DNA from 3 places in the Rothia sp. ZJ1223 genome. Region 1 is predicted to be linked to each of the others. Evidence: riboswitches for the same ligand, from Rfam matches in the RefSeq annotation. Region 1 holds a riboswitch; each other region holds the start of a gene.
The links. A riboswitch is a leader RNA that binds a small molecule or an ion and turns the genes downstream of it on or off. The one in region 1 is predicted to bind S-adenosylmethionine.

Region 1 (4,155 bases):
CGTTGTCATCGACGGACGGCTCGCTTTCTCAGGTTCGCAAAACGCCATTCACCGCGCCTACAACGTTGCAAGAAATGACGCGCGGGGCATGCACTGGCTAGATCTGAGCTTTACAGCCCGCGGCCCCGTGGTCGAAGAACTGAACGCGGCGTTTGTGTCTGACTGGTACTCAGAAACCAAAGAGCTGCTGATTGAAGAAATCGATCCCTCCCTCAGTACCGCGCACGGCGGTGCGCTGGCTCAGGTTGTGCCCTCAGGACCGGGGTTCGAAACCGAAAATAATCTGCGACTCATTAACCACCTGATTTACAATGCTGAACGCCGTATTCTGATTTGTTCACCCTACTTCGTACCCGAAGAAACCCTCTTACAGGCACTAACCAACGCCGCCCTCTCCAATATCGACGTCACGGTCATCGTGACCGAAAAAGGCGACCAGTTTCTGGCGAACATGGGCCAGCGCTCCTACTACGAACAGCTACTGCGCGCAGGCATTAAGATTCAGGCATACCCCGGCCCCACCGTCCTACATGCCAAGTTCATGCTCATTGACGATGAGATGGCGCTGATTGGCTCCTCGAATATGGACCCTCGTTCCTTCTCCCTCAACCTCGAAATCTCCACCTTCATCGTGGACGGTGCCGTCGTTGATGCCGTAGAAGAAGTCGCCAACGACTACCTCACCTGCACCAAAGAAATACGCTACAACGAGTGGATTATGCGCCCCCACCGCCTCAAAATGATCGAGAACGTTTGCAGGCTCACCTCATCATTGCTCTAACTACCGTGCTGCCGTAATGAAACAGTGAAGTTTTTTGTAATTACACGCAGTGAAGGACGCGCTCCCCTTCCTGTGAGGAAAAGGCGGGGAGCGCGTTGCGTTATTTTCAAAGGCGAAGAGTATCTACTGTGCCGTTAAGGTTTCTTTATTGTTCGGTTGTGTAGACAGCTTCTGCCAGCTTCAAGAAGTCGCGTGCCGGAGTATCGGCGGCGGAGGGCTTACCCACGTAAGCGCCGCGGTACTTGGCTGCCGGGTGGCGGTCATCTACCCTAGTGTTACCCACGCCGAAGAGGCTCTCACGCAGGGTAGTGCCCTCGTAGGCGGTGCGGTAGCGTCCGCGCTTTTGCAGCTCAGGAACCACGAACTCCACGAAGTCCTCAAAAGAGCCGGGTGAGACATGGTAGGCGAGGTTGATGCCGTCAAGACCTCCCTCGTCAACCCAACGCTCAAGCTCATCGGCAACAGTCTGCGGTGAACCCACAATCACCTCACCCATGCCACCGGTGGCGCAGTGAGCGGCGATATCGTTGCGCGTCCACTCGTTCTCTTGGTCCATGAGGGTGAAGGGGGTCAAGAACGACTGAATCGCTTCGGTCTGCACGTACTTGATAGCTTCATCTTCATCGAACTGAGAAAGATCTACACCAGACCAGCCGCCGATAATGCCCTGTGATGATTCAAGGTCAGCATACTTCTTGTACTCTTCGTACTTCGCCTGCGCCTTCTCATCGGTTTCATCAACGATGACAGAGAGCATCGCCAGAATCTTAACGTCATCGCGCTTACGCCCCGCTGCCTCAACTTTTTCGCGGATGCGGTCGGTGAGAAAGCGGGTCAGGTGCGGGCGCAGGGCAGTAATGAAGATAGCTTCAGCGTGTTGAGCTGAGAAGTCCTGCCCACGAGAGGACGCGCCCGCCTGGAAGATCACAGGAGTGCGCTGGGGGCTGGGCTCGCTCAAAGCAATGCCCGGAACCTGGAAGTGCTTACCCTTGTGCAAAATCGGGTGAATCTTAGAAGCATCAGCAAAAACGCCGTTCTCGCGGTCGCGCGGCACTGAGCCGTCCTCCCAGGAACCCTCCCAGAGCTTGTAGCAGACATCCAAGAACTCTTCAGCGATCTCATAGCGCTCATCGTGTTCAATCTGACCGGGCAAACCCTGGTTTTCAGCCGCGGACTGCAGGTAAGAAGTCACCACGTTGAAACCCACACGTCCACCGGTGAGGTGGTCAAGAGTGGAATAGGAACGCGCCAGAGTGTACGGCTGATTATAGGTCACCGCCGCAGTCACGCCAAAGCCCAGGTGCTCAGTCACCGCAGCCATCGCAGAAATCTGCAAGAAAGGATCACCCACAGGCACCTGAGCGCCATCTTTGAGCACGGGAGCTACCGAGTCTTTGTAGACGTCATACACGCCCACCACATCTGCAATAAAAACCGCATCAAACAGACCCTTCTCGCAGACCTTCGCCAAATCAGTCCAGTACTTAATAGTGTTGTACTCATCAGCACGGTTACGCGGGTGACGCCAGGTACCAAAACTCTGGTGGCTGGTAGTGGTCATATCAAAAGCGTTAACAACAATGCGCTTTTTCTCTTCAGAACCTGTAGCGGTCGTGGGGTTAGCCTGCTCAGCCATGATGCGTTCTCTTTCGGCACGGTTTGAATCTCTTGCAAACCCGCAACCCGTTGCACCGCTCGCCACGGTCTTTTGCGGGAAGGCGCGCCAGGCGCCGTACTTGCCCACGCGCGTCCGCCCGTTTTATTGGGTAGTGTTGGGACGCACCGTGTGCCTGATCTTCATCTGGGGCACCCCGCTACGGGAGAGGGTTGCCGCCCAACTAGCCAGAGCTTAACGCTGGGTCTCATGATCGTTGATGTCAGCCTACGGCAGGTGTGTTACGGCTGACAATCTATGACGCGACATAACAAATGTGACGGTTTATTGAGGGGTGGACGCGAGAGGGTTCTTGGTGAGTGTTGGGTTTACGCCCGAGCGTTGCGGCTTTTCCCTAACGTTCGGGAGGAACCCCAACGCCCGGAGTGCAGACACCCGGTTACAGCCGCCCAGCGTCATAGACTGTCACATTCGTTATCTCTTGTCACGCCTTCGCGGTGTACCTGCCTGTTCCGTACTCTAAACAGTAGATAAGAAGGCAAGACCAAAGGAACTCTTGTGGCGCTACCCGCTGATTTCACGTTTTCTGACCCGTTTAATCCCACCCCGAACCCCGCGCTGATTTCTGATGAAGCGCGCATACAGTTTTGGGGCGATCAGGCGCGGGCGCGTCTCACCTGGGGTGTGCCCTTTACCGAGGAGAACACCCACTCCTTCAAGAAACCGGTTTCGCTGGGGCTTGATGCGGACGGCGTAGAACAGTTTACTATTCCCGAAATTAAGTGGTTTGAAGGCGGCAAACTCAACGTTGCCTACAACTGCGTTGATCGTCATGTTGAGGCAGGACGCGGGAACAAGACCGCCCTGCTTTTTGAGGGTGAACCCGGCGACCGCGAGGCGATCTCATACGCAGAACTGCAAAAACGAGTTGCCAAAGCCGCCCACGGTCTTGAAAAACTGGGGGTGACTAAGGGCGATCGCGTAGTCATTTATCTACCGGTGATTCCTGAAACCATTATCTTCACGCTGGCATGTGCCCGCATTGGCGCTATTCACTCCCTCGTGTTTGGTGGTTTCTCTGCCGAGGCACTGCGCTTCCGTGTAGAAGACACCGGCGCCAAGGTACTCATCACCACCGACGGACAGAACCGCCGCGGCTCCGTAGTGCCCGTCAAGGTCAACGCTGATGACGCCTGTACGGGCGAAAACAAGATCGAGCACATCATCGTGGTAGACCGCACCGCAGGCACTGAGGAGGCGCGCGCGTCCGTGCCCTGGGCTCAAGACCGCGATGTTTGGTACCACGAGCTCATTGCCAATGTGCCCGACACCCACGAGGCTCCCCTGCACGATGCCGAAGATCCGCTCTTCATCATCTACACCTCCGGCACCACCGGAAAACCCAAGGGTCTAGTACACACCATGGGTGGCTACCTGACGCAGACCGCCTACACTCATGCCCTGCTCTACGATTTGCTACCCGATGTTGAAGGGGAGGACGGCGTACGCCGCCCCGATGAGCTTTCCACCGTCAATGACCCCGCCAAGGTTGAGTCAGCCGTCCACTGGTGTACCGCCGACCTTGCCTGGGTGACCGCTCATACCTACGAGATTTACGGGCCGCTAGTCAACGGCGTCACCGAAGTTATCTACGAGGGCACGCCCAACACCCCCACTTTTGAGCGTCATTTTGAGATTCTTGAGCGCTACAAGGTCACCAACTACTACACCGCGCCCACCCTGATTCGCTCCCTCATGG
Region 2 (4,155 bases), on a different contig from region 1:
ACCACCGTCCATTTCAATTTTGAGCAGGGGTACAGGCGAGGTGGGGTCAATAGTTTTGCGCAGTTTCGCAACCCATTTTGCTGGTTCGACGTAGAGGACGCGCGTGTCATTGAGACTGGTCACTGCGGCGATGGGTGGGTAGCGTACCGGGCGGATGTTCTCGTAGGGTGAGTAAGACTTCATGTACTCGTAGACTTCACGCGATTCAAGGGGGTTACCCCACTCTTCCCATTCAAGGGCTGAAAGCGGCAGTTCCGGGTCGAGGATGCTGGTGAGGGCATCTACGAAGGGAACCTGAGCAATAGCCGCCCGGTATTTTTCGGGGGCGAGGTTGAGCACTGCGCCTATGAGCAGACCACCAGCTGAACCGCCCATGCAGACGATGTTGGTGGCGTCCACAAAGGGCTGGGCAGCCAGATAATCAGTAACAGCAACGAAGTCCGTGAAGCTATTTTTCTTGGCGAGTTTTTTGCCATCAAGGTACCACTGACGACCCAGCTCTCCACCGCCGCGAATGTGCGCGACCGCGAAGATGACACCGCGATTAAGTAGCGAAAGGCGGGCGATGCTGAATGCCGGGTCCATAGAGACCTCGTAGGAGCCGTAGCCATACTGCAAGACAGGGTGCTCGCGGGTGAGATCAAGGTCAGCGCGGTGCATGATGGATACGGGAATATCGGTTCCGTCGGACGCCTGCGCCCAGACCCGGTAAGCACGGTAATCCTCGCGGTTAAAGCCACCCAAAACCGGGGTTTCCTTGCGCATCTCAAGTACGGCGGTTGCCGGGAAGTAATCGTAGATGCGAGTGGGAGTGACCCACGAACCGTAGCTAAAGCGCACTACGGGAGAGTCTCCGTGCGCGGCACTGAGCGTGCAGGTATAAAGTTCTTCGGTGAAACCGGCAGGTTCGTCAAACTTAGGTGAAGTACCACTGACCATGAGCTCTTGCAGCGCAGAGACAGGGGCGAAAAAGAGTCTGCTCGTGGTGTTAGCGCGGGCAGCAACAACCAGACGGTCGCGGGAAAGCGCCACACCCTCAACACGCACGGTCTCTTGATGGGGCAGAACCTTAACCCAAGCGTCCTTCAACTGGTTAAAAGGCATCGGGACAGCTGGTGCTAACACCACCTCAGAATTAACTGCCCTAAAGTTATGCACAATGAGCAGGTGCTGACTGCCCGCAACGGTCACAGGCTCAACCCCGTACTGCACACCCTCATTTCGCGAGATGACAGGGGTGAGGTGGGCGGCGTCCACACTATCGAGCGCATCGAGGGCAACCACATACACCTCGGCGAACTCACTATTACCGGCTTCAATAATGAGCGAGGACTGGTCGCTAGAAATTTCGGCACCCAACCAGAAACCCGCGTCCGCTTCATGAAAGAGCAGCTGATCTTTCTGCGTTGAACCCAGTAGATGCCTACGCACCTCATAGGGACGCCACGACTCATCGGCAACCGTATAAATCAGCGATGAACCATCGGGAGTTAGAAAAGAACCCGCAAAAATATTGTCGATAGTTTCATCTAACAGGGTGCCGGTAGAACAGTCCAAGAAATGCTGGGTGTAGCGCTCATCGCCGCTGGAATCAACCGAGAACGCCAGCAGCGCCCCATCGAAACTCACGCTGTAGCCACCCAAAGAAAAGTAGGGTAGCTCGCGGGCGAACTCATTGCAATCGAGTAGCACCTGCTCACCGGCAAGGGCAACGCCCGGTTCAATCACTGGGGGAGTGTAATCGGCAATATCATCGTCAGTAGTGGACGCGGCAACCCGGCACATCACCGGGTACTGCTCACCCTCAACCGAGCGCGCAAAGTACCACCACGAACCCTTACGGGCTGGCACCGAGAGATCAGTTTCAAGGGTACGCTCTTTAATCTCACTGAAAATTGCTTCGCGGAGCGGTAGTTGATCCGCTGTGACCTGCTCAGTGTAGGCATTCTCAGCGTGCAGGTGAGCTAAAACCTCTTCGCTGTCTTTATCGCGCAACCACTCGTAAGAGTCGCTGACACTATCTTCATGAAAAGTGCGAACGGTCGGATGCTGGGCTGCTACGGGGGGCTGATGCGTAACCATAGGGTTTACTTCCTGAGCGATGAGTTCAAATCTTAAAAAATCATTTTACGCTGTGGGCGGTGTTGTAAGAAGCTCATACCCCTGCGCCGAGAACCTGATTTATAGCAGGATCTCGGCGGCTTAATATCTGACGTAATGTTTACACATTAAGAAATCTATTCGGGCTGTCTTGACCGGGCACCGGTGCATACGAAAACATAGAGGCAGGTCATGAGAGCCAGCGCTAAGCCCCAGCTAGCTGGTCGGCAACCCTCCAACCGCGGTGGGGTGCCCTGGGTGAAGACCGGGTAACGACTGCAAGGCTCTAAGCCTTGCAGCACCAAACGTTACAAACGCGGGCTTGATGCGCTTACAGACTCTTTGTCACTCTCAGCAGGTAATACTAAGGGTTCAGATGTACTGTGTGCTCAAGAAACTTTGACCGTGTACGGGTAAAAACAACCCCTGTACGCATCAGCCCCACTAAGAAAAACAAAACTTATTGGAGGCATACATGTCAGAGCGCACTATTCCCACCCCCTCAAACCCCACCGGGTGGAAGTTCGAAACACAGCAGATTCACGCCGGGCAAGAACCCGATGCGGCAACCGGCGCTCGCGCACTGCCGATCTACCAGACTACATCCTTTGTTTTTAAAGACTCTCAGCAGGCAGCAGACCGTTTCGCCCTGGCAGAGCTTGGCCCTATTTACACCCGTATCAACAACCCCACTCAAGAGGCAGTAGAGAAGCGTATTGCAGCCCTTGAAGGCGGTGTGGACGCGCTGCTGCTAGCGTCTGGTCAGGCAGCAACCACCTACGCCCTCATTAACGTAGCGGGCACAGGCGATCATATTGTTGCATCCCCTTCTCTCTATGGCGGGTCATACAACTTGCTCAAGTACACCTTGAAGAACTTTGGTATCGAAACCACTTTCGTGGAAGATCCTTATGACCTTGAGGCATGGAAAGCAGCGGTTCAGCCCAACACTAAGGCTTTCTTCGGTGAGACCCTGCCGAACCCGCGCGGCGATGTCTTTGATATTGAGGGTGTTGCAGGCGTTGCACATGAGGCGGGAGTGCCCCTAATTGTTGATAACACCATTCCCACCCCCTACCTACTGAACCCCATCCAGTGGGGCGCGGACGTCGTGGTTCATTCTGCCACTAAATACTTGGGTGGGCACGGTACGTCGGTTGGTGGTGTCATCGTTGATTCGGGCAACTTCGATTACGGTAAAGACCCCGAGAAGTTCCCCCTGTTCAACACCCCGGACGAGGGATACGGCGGGTTAGTCTACGCCCGTGATCTGGGACCGGATTCACCCTTTGGCGTCAACGTCTCCTACATCATCAAAGCCCGCGTGGGGCTGTTGCGTGATTTAGGTTCGTCAATCTCACCCACCAACGCCTTCAACATTGCTATTGGTCTTGAAACCCTCTCGCTGCGCGTGGAACGCCACATTGAGAACACTCGCAAAGTCGCTGAGTACCTTGGAACCCACGAAGCTGTTGAATCGGTGACATGGGCGGGGCTACCCTCATCGCCCTACTACGAGCTGGCACAGAAATACATTCCCAACGGCCCCGGCGCGGTGCTGGGCTTCACCCTCAAAAACGCTGATGCCACTACCGCCCAGAACTTCGTCAACGCCTTGCGCCTTCACTCCTTGTTGGTCAATGTGGGCGACGTGCGCTCGCTGGTGGTACACCCGGCATCAACCACCCATTCGCAGTCCACTGATGAGGAGCTTGCCGCCATCGGTATTAATCCTGCCTTTATTCGCCTGTCGGTGGGTATTGAGCACATCGATGACATCCTTGCTGACCTCGAACTAGGTTTTGAGGCAATTAGCTAAGCTCTCCACCGATCCTTGCCGGTGGGTATCGCCCACTGGCAGGGGATTTTTATTCTTGATCGCCTACTTTTATCTGTCTGCCTTTGACCCCAGCAATAGTCTAGGAAAAACCATCAATGACGATTCAACCCCGCAATTTTGCTCGTGAAGACGGAGTACTTCGTTTCGAGACGGTTGGTGATCTCACCCTTGAATCAGGTGAAGTGCTGCCCGAGGTTACTCTTGCGTATGAGACC
Region 3 (4,155 bases), on a different contig from region 1:
TAGGTGGCGATGACATCGTTCCAGTTGTAGATAAGCGCAACAGCAGCTAGTACCGCACCACCCACCACGAAGGCGAGGAACCCCACGACTACAGAACGCACCAATGCCCACACGTAAGATCCAGTCCACCGCGAATACTGGCTAAAACGCCGCACCCAGGTAGCAGCGTTTACACCGATCATGCGTGCCAAAGACCGTGACTCGTAGTAGCCACCTGCCACCGCACCGCATAGACCCACGGCAACAGTCATCAGCACTGATGTACTAAGAGGTGTGCTGATAAACGGGGTTGCACCCAAGAAACTTGCGGCAGCGGCAACCGCTGCGTAAAAAAACAAGCCAGAAACAATCGGCACCCAAAACTGCCCCTCGTAGGACGCCTGCGCCAACCGGCGTCCTGACCTGAAAGTCAGCGCCAGCGGAAGAAGCGTCAGACCCAGCGGAGCTAAACTCACCGTGCCTGCGATGGCCGCAAAAACCCCGTTCACCGGAATGTTCAGGTTTAAAGGGGCACCGTGCATCAGCAACCAAATATTTGATGCCACCTGCCCCGCGGTCACCAGACTTGAGCCATGAGCCAGATCGTTGGTGAGGGCAACTGCACCCACCAACAAAAACACAGCACACAAAGAACTGAAAGCAGCAACAAAAAACTCCACTATCCCTTGAAGCCACAAAGGCATAGGAATCGTGCGAGCTGGCGCGGTCTGGGGTGAGGAGGCAGGGGTTTTCATCCCTAACATCTTGTCATGAACTCCCCCACCGTGTGAGCTTCGAGCCACTATTTGAGGCGAAATACCCCCGTTTTTGTGCAAGTTCACACCGAACAGTTACTGTATGGCAGATAGAGTTGAACCACTATGACACTTTCTTCTGAACCTTTTGTACTGATTACCGGAGCCTCTGCTGGCATTGGCCGTGAGTTTGCCCGGCAATATGCCCAGCGTGGCTACCATCTGGTGATTCACGGTCGCAACCGTTCTGCGCTGGAGTCTTTAGCTCAACAGCTGACCCACCGCTACGGGGTGGAGGTTGAAATTCTTACCGCTGATCTAGCGGTGCCCCACGAGGTTGAACAGGTGACGGAACGCTTGAGTGACGCCGCCAAACCTGTAGAAATTCTTATTAACAATGCAGGGTTCGGCTTGGGTAAGGCTTTTGAGAACGCGAGTGTACACGAGCATGCGCAGCAGGTTGAGGTACTGGCGAAAGTTCCCTTGCAGCTCATGCACGTTGCCTGCCAGCAGATGCTCACCCGCGGTCGGGGCAGGGTTATTAATGTGGCATCGGTGGCGGCGTTCATGCCCAACGGCACCTACTCTGCGGTGAAGCGTTTTTTGGTGACGCTCAGCGAGTCAGCGCACCTGCAGTATGCACCCCGTGGCATTTCTGTCACCGCAGTGTGCCCCGGTCTCACCCGCACCGGGTTCCACGGAGCTATGGGGGTTGATGAACCCATGTTACCGGGCATTTTCTGGCTCACCCCCGAACAGATCGTACGCGAGGCTATCGACGCTAATCTGAAGGGTAAAGCAGTATGTGTTCCGTCACTGCCCTACAAGGTGTTGGTAGCGGTGCAAAAGATAATGCCCGCAGCTCTTGCCACCGAGCTGGTAGCGAGAACTCGCAATTACTAATGCACGGAAGGCTCTGTAGCTTTAGACCTCGAGGAAAGGGTTGCGAGCCTCCACACCCCACTGACGGTAAACCTCAGCTTTAGAACTTGCAATCTCTAGATGGTGGACGGTGGCAGTCGCCGCCATCAGCCCCTCTAGAGCAGCAGTGGGTAGAGGCGTTGCCGTTGCAGAACCTACAGCGTGCAACTTCACTTCAGCGTGACGTCCTGCCCATTCCAAAGCAACCGCAGCGTCAATATCAAGAACGTGTTTGCCGAACCTATCTACCAGTTCAGCGATCCACCGCTCGGTCTCGGCATACGGGTAAAGTCCCTTCAACTCGCCCAAGCTCAACACCGAAATGTAAAGCACCTTATACGAGTTGCGCCGTAAGAAAGCTACAACCTGCGGGTTGGGTTCTGCCTTGCGAATCTCGGCAAGAACATCAGAATCAAGCAGTAAACCGGCTGCGCTCATGCTGCTTTCAGTACACCGTAGTCAGTGGAGGGAATACCGGCAGGGTTAGGGGCGAGCAAGAAATTCAGGAACTCCCCACGAGCATTTGAGATGCGGGTGTAATCCTGAATGCTAATCGCAGAGTAACCCCCACGTGCAGGAACAGAAGCAGATACCAAATCCCGTGCAAAAGATTCGGTAGGGCGGATTGTTGTTGTAGGCATTGCCATGTTGCGCAGAAGATACCGCGCATTCCTTTCGAAACGCTGCTCTTGCCTGTACCAATCGTGACGCATGTATGCGTGAATACAGACCGCTTCGTCATCCGAGCCACCCGTGAACATGGGGTTGGCGTTCAACTAAAGTCGGAGCTTGTCAGTTGAAACTCTTGAAGCTGTTTCAATCATGGCAAGGCGCACAGAAATTTGCAAGTGTTTTTGTCAAAAAATCTTCGCAGAGCCTGCGATGCAGCTTCGATGGTTGCGCTCAAGACTTGACCGCCGTGCGTACACCTTACCCGTTATATACGCCCATCATCCGCTTGATACGGGCATTTTTTCGGTTGCCAGCTACCTACGCCACAGAAACACGCCTAAAGATACGCATGTCTAATTTCACAAACAGGGCACATTGTAGTTATCTAGAAATTGTTCCTACACTTGTAAGATATTCTTTATTCTTTTACCGAAGGTGGATTTTCACATGAAAACACTCATGCACCGCGCCTTAGCAACAGCTGGCGTACTCTCAGTGGGTGTTTTATCAGCGTGCGGAAACATGAACGCTGAGGCGGACGCGCCTGCGTCCCTGAATACCGCAGGAATAGCCCAAGCAGATGCCAATGAAATTGCGGGCATTATTCCTACCCAATCGCAAATTTCAGATAAAGAAACTTTTAGCTATTTAATTGCTAATCCCATTATTGAAAAATTTGAACCTCAGTCATGGTTCAAATCCTCCCCCCGCAATGCCCTGTGGAACGCCGATCAGCTCACTGACAACGCAACAGCTATTCAAGAAAGCATTGACCGTTGTGCAGCCTACGAGCAAGTAGCGCCCGGTCTGATCGCCACGCCCTCAGAAGACTGGCTCGTGTCTTCCATTGACCGTCGAGAAATCCTGATCGGTCAAAGCGACGTTAACCAGATCGCCGGGTACAGCCAAGTGGTTGCTACCCCCTCAGCAAGCGATGCTGCCAACCTTTTTGCCGAAATCAAAAACCAAACCAATTCCTGTTCTAACGCTCTCAAAGCTGTTTACCCTCAAGCTGCTGACCAGTACTCCTTGCGGTCGCCTTCTATTGACCCACAGAGCGGCACAGTAACACTCGCTGGCACCTACCGCGGGCAGAAATTCCAACTCTCAGTGACCCACCGAGACCGCTACCTGATTTCCACCTGGTTCAAGACCCAGGTCTCCCCCGAATCTGATGTACGAAAGCCCACCGGAACTATTCACTCCCTGGCAGTGAGTAACGCAGAGGCAATACCCGCCAAAGCAGAATCAAAATAAACCGCACGAAACGCCCACGCTACCGCGCTTATCACTGAGCGTAGTAGCGTGGTGTTCTGTTAAGACCCTTACTTTGAAAGGATGCTCGTGGAGTCCTCGCAGCCCTTCCCCGATATTCCGGTGACAGCACCAACCATCTTGAGGCAGGTAGGGCACGGGGCGTACACCCGCGGGCAGGGCTACATGCGGCAAGGGCAAGTGCAGCGTTACAGCTTCGACTCCACCCCCCGCGTCCTTGCAGGGAAAGTTAGTGGCAGCGGCGCTCAAACCTATGAAACGAGCGTTACCTTTCCAGCAACCGCGATCCCCGGTTCTTTGGCTTTTTCTAGCTACTGCTCCTGCCCGGTAGGGTACGACTGCAAACATGCTGTTGCGCTCATGCTGACCGCTATTGATCGCTCCACCAAAGCAAAAAAGGCGATGACCACCTCATCCCCCACCTGGAACACCGGTGCGCTAACAGAAACTGTGCAAGGGGCTGATGCCGAAAAAACTACCGCCGGAGACATCTCTACCCTTCTTCACCGCGCTTCAGACCTACCGGCAGCTGACTCAGCCCTGCCCACGTGGC

Region 2: it holds a riboswitch for S-adenosylmethionine, as region 1 does, so the genes downstream of both, JTP09_RS04900 (O-acetylhomoserine aminocarboxypropyltransferase/cysteine synthase family protein) here and JTP09_RS09060 (LLM class flavin-dependent oxidoreductase) in region 1, are expected to answer to the same signal.
Region 3: it holds a riboswitch for S-adenosylmethionine, as region 1 does, so the genes downstream of both, JTP09_RS05565 (nuclease PIN) here and JTP09_RS09060 (LLM class flavin-dependent oxidoreductase) in region 1, are expected to answer to the same signal.

Annotation. Positions count from the first base shown of each region.
Region 1 is NZ_JAFEUT010000006.1:74,826-78,980, reverse strand. Features, by position in the region: gene cls (cardiolipin synthase) at 1-781, shown strand, start outside; gene JTP09_RS09060 (LLM class flavin-dependent oxidoreductase) at 927-2,417, opposite strand; SAM riboswitch class IV at 2,509-2,651, opposite strand; gene JTP09_RS09055 (AMP-binding protein) at 2,955-4,155, shown strand, end outside.
Region 2 is NZ_JAFEUT010000003.1:129,550-133,704, reverse strand. Features, by position in the region: gene JTP09_RS04905 (S9 family peptidase) at 1-2,082, opposite strand, end outside; SAM riboswitch class IV at 2,289-2,423, shown strand; gene JTP09_RS04900 (O-acetylhomoserine aminocarboxypropyltransferase/cysteine synthase family protein) at 2,576-3,919, shown strand; gene JTP09_RS04895 (homoserine O-acetyltransferase) at 4,036-4,155, shown strand, end outside.
Region 3 is NZ_JAFEUT010000003.1:280,941-285,095, forward strand. Features, by position in the region: gene JTP09_RS05550 (DUF6350 family protein) at 1-734, opposite strand, end outside; gene JTP09_RS05555 (SDR family oxidoreductase) at 861-1,637, shown strand; gene JTP09_RS05560 (plasmid stabilization protein) at 1,659-2,093, opposite strand; gene JTP09_RS05565 (nuclease PIN) at 2,090-2,296, opposite strand; SAM riboswitch class IV at 2,336-2,466, opposite strand; gene JTP09_RS05570 (hypothetical protein) at 2,775-3,584, shown strand; gene JTP09_RS05575 (DEAD/DEAH box helicase) at 3,672-4,155, shown strand, end outside.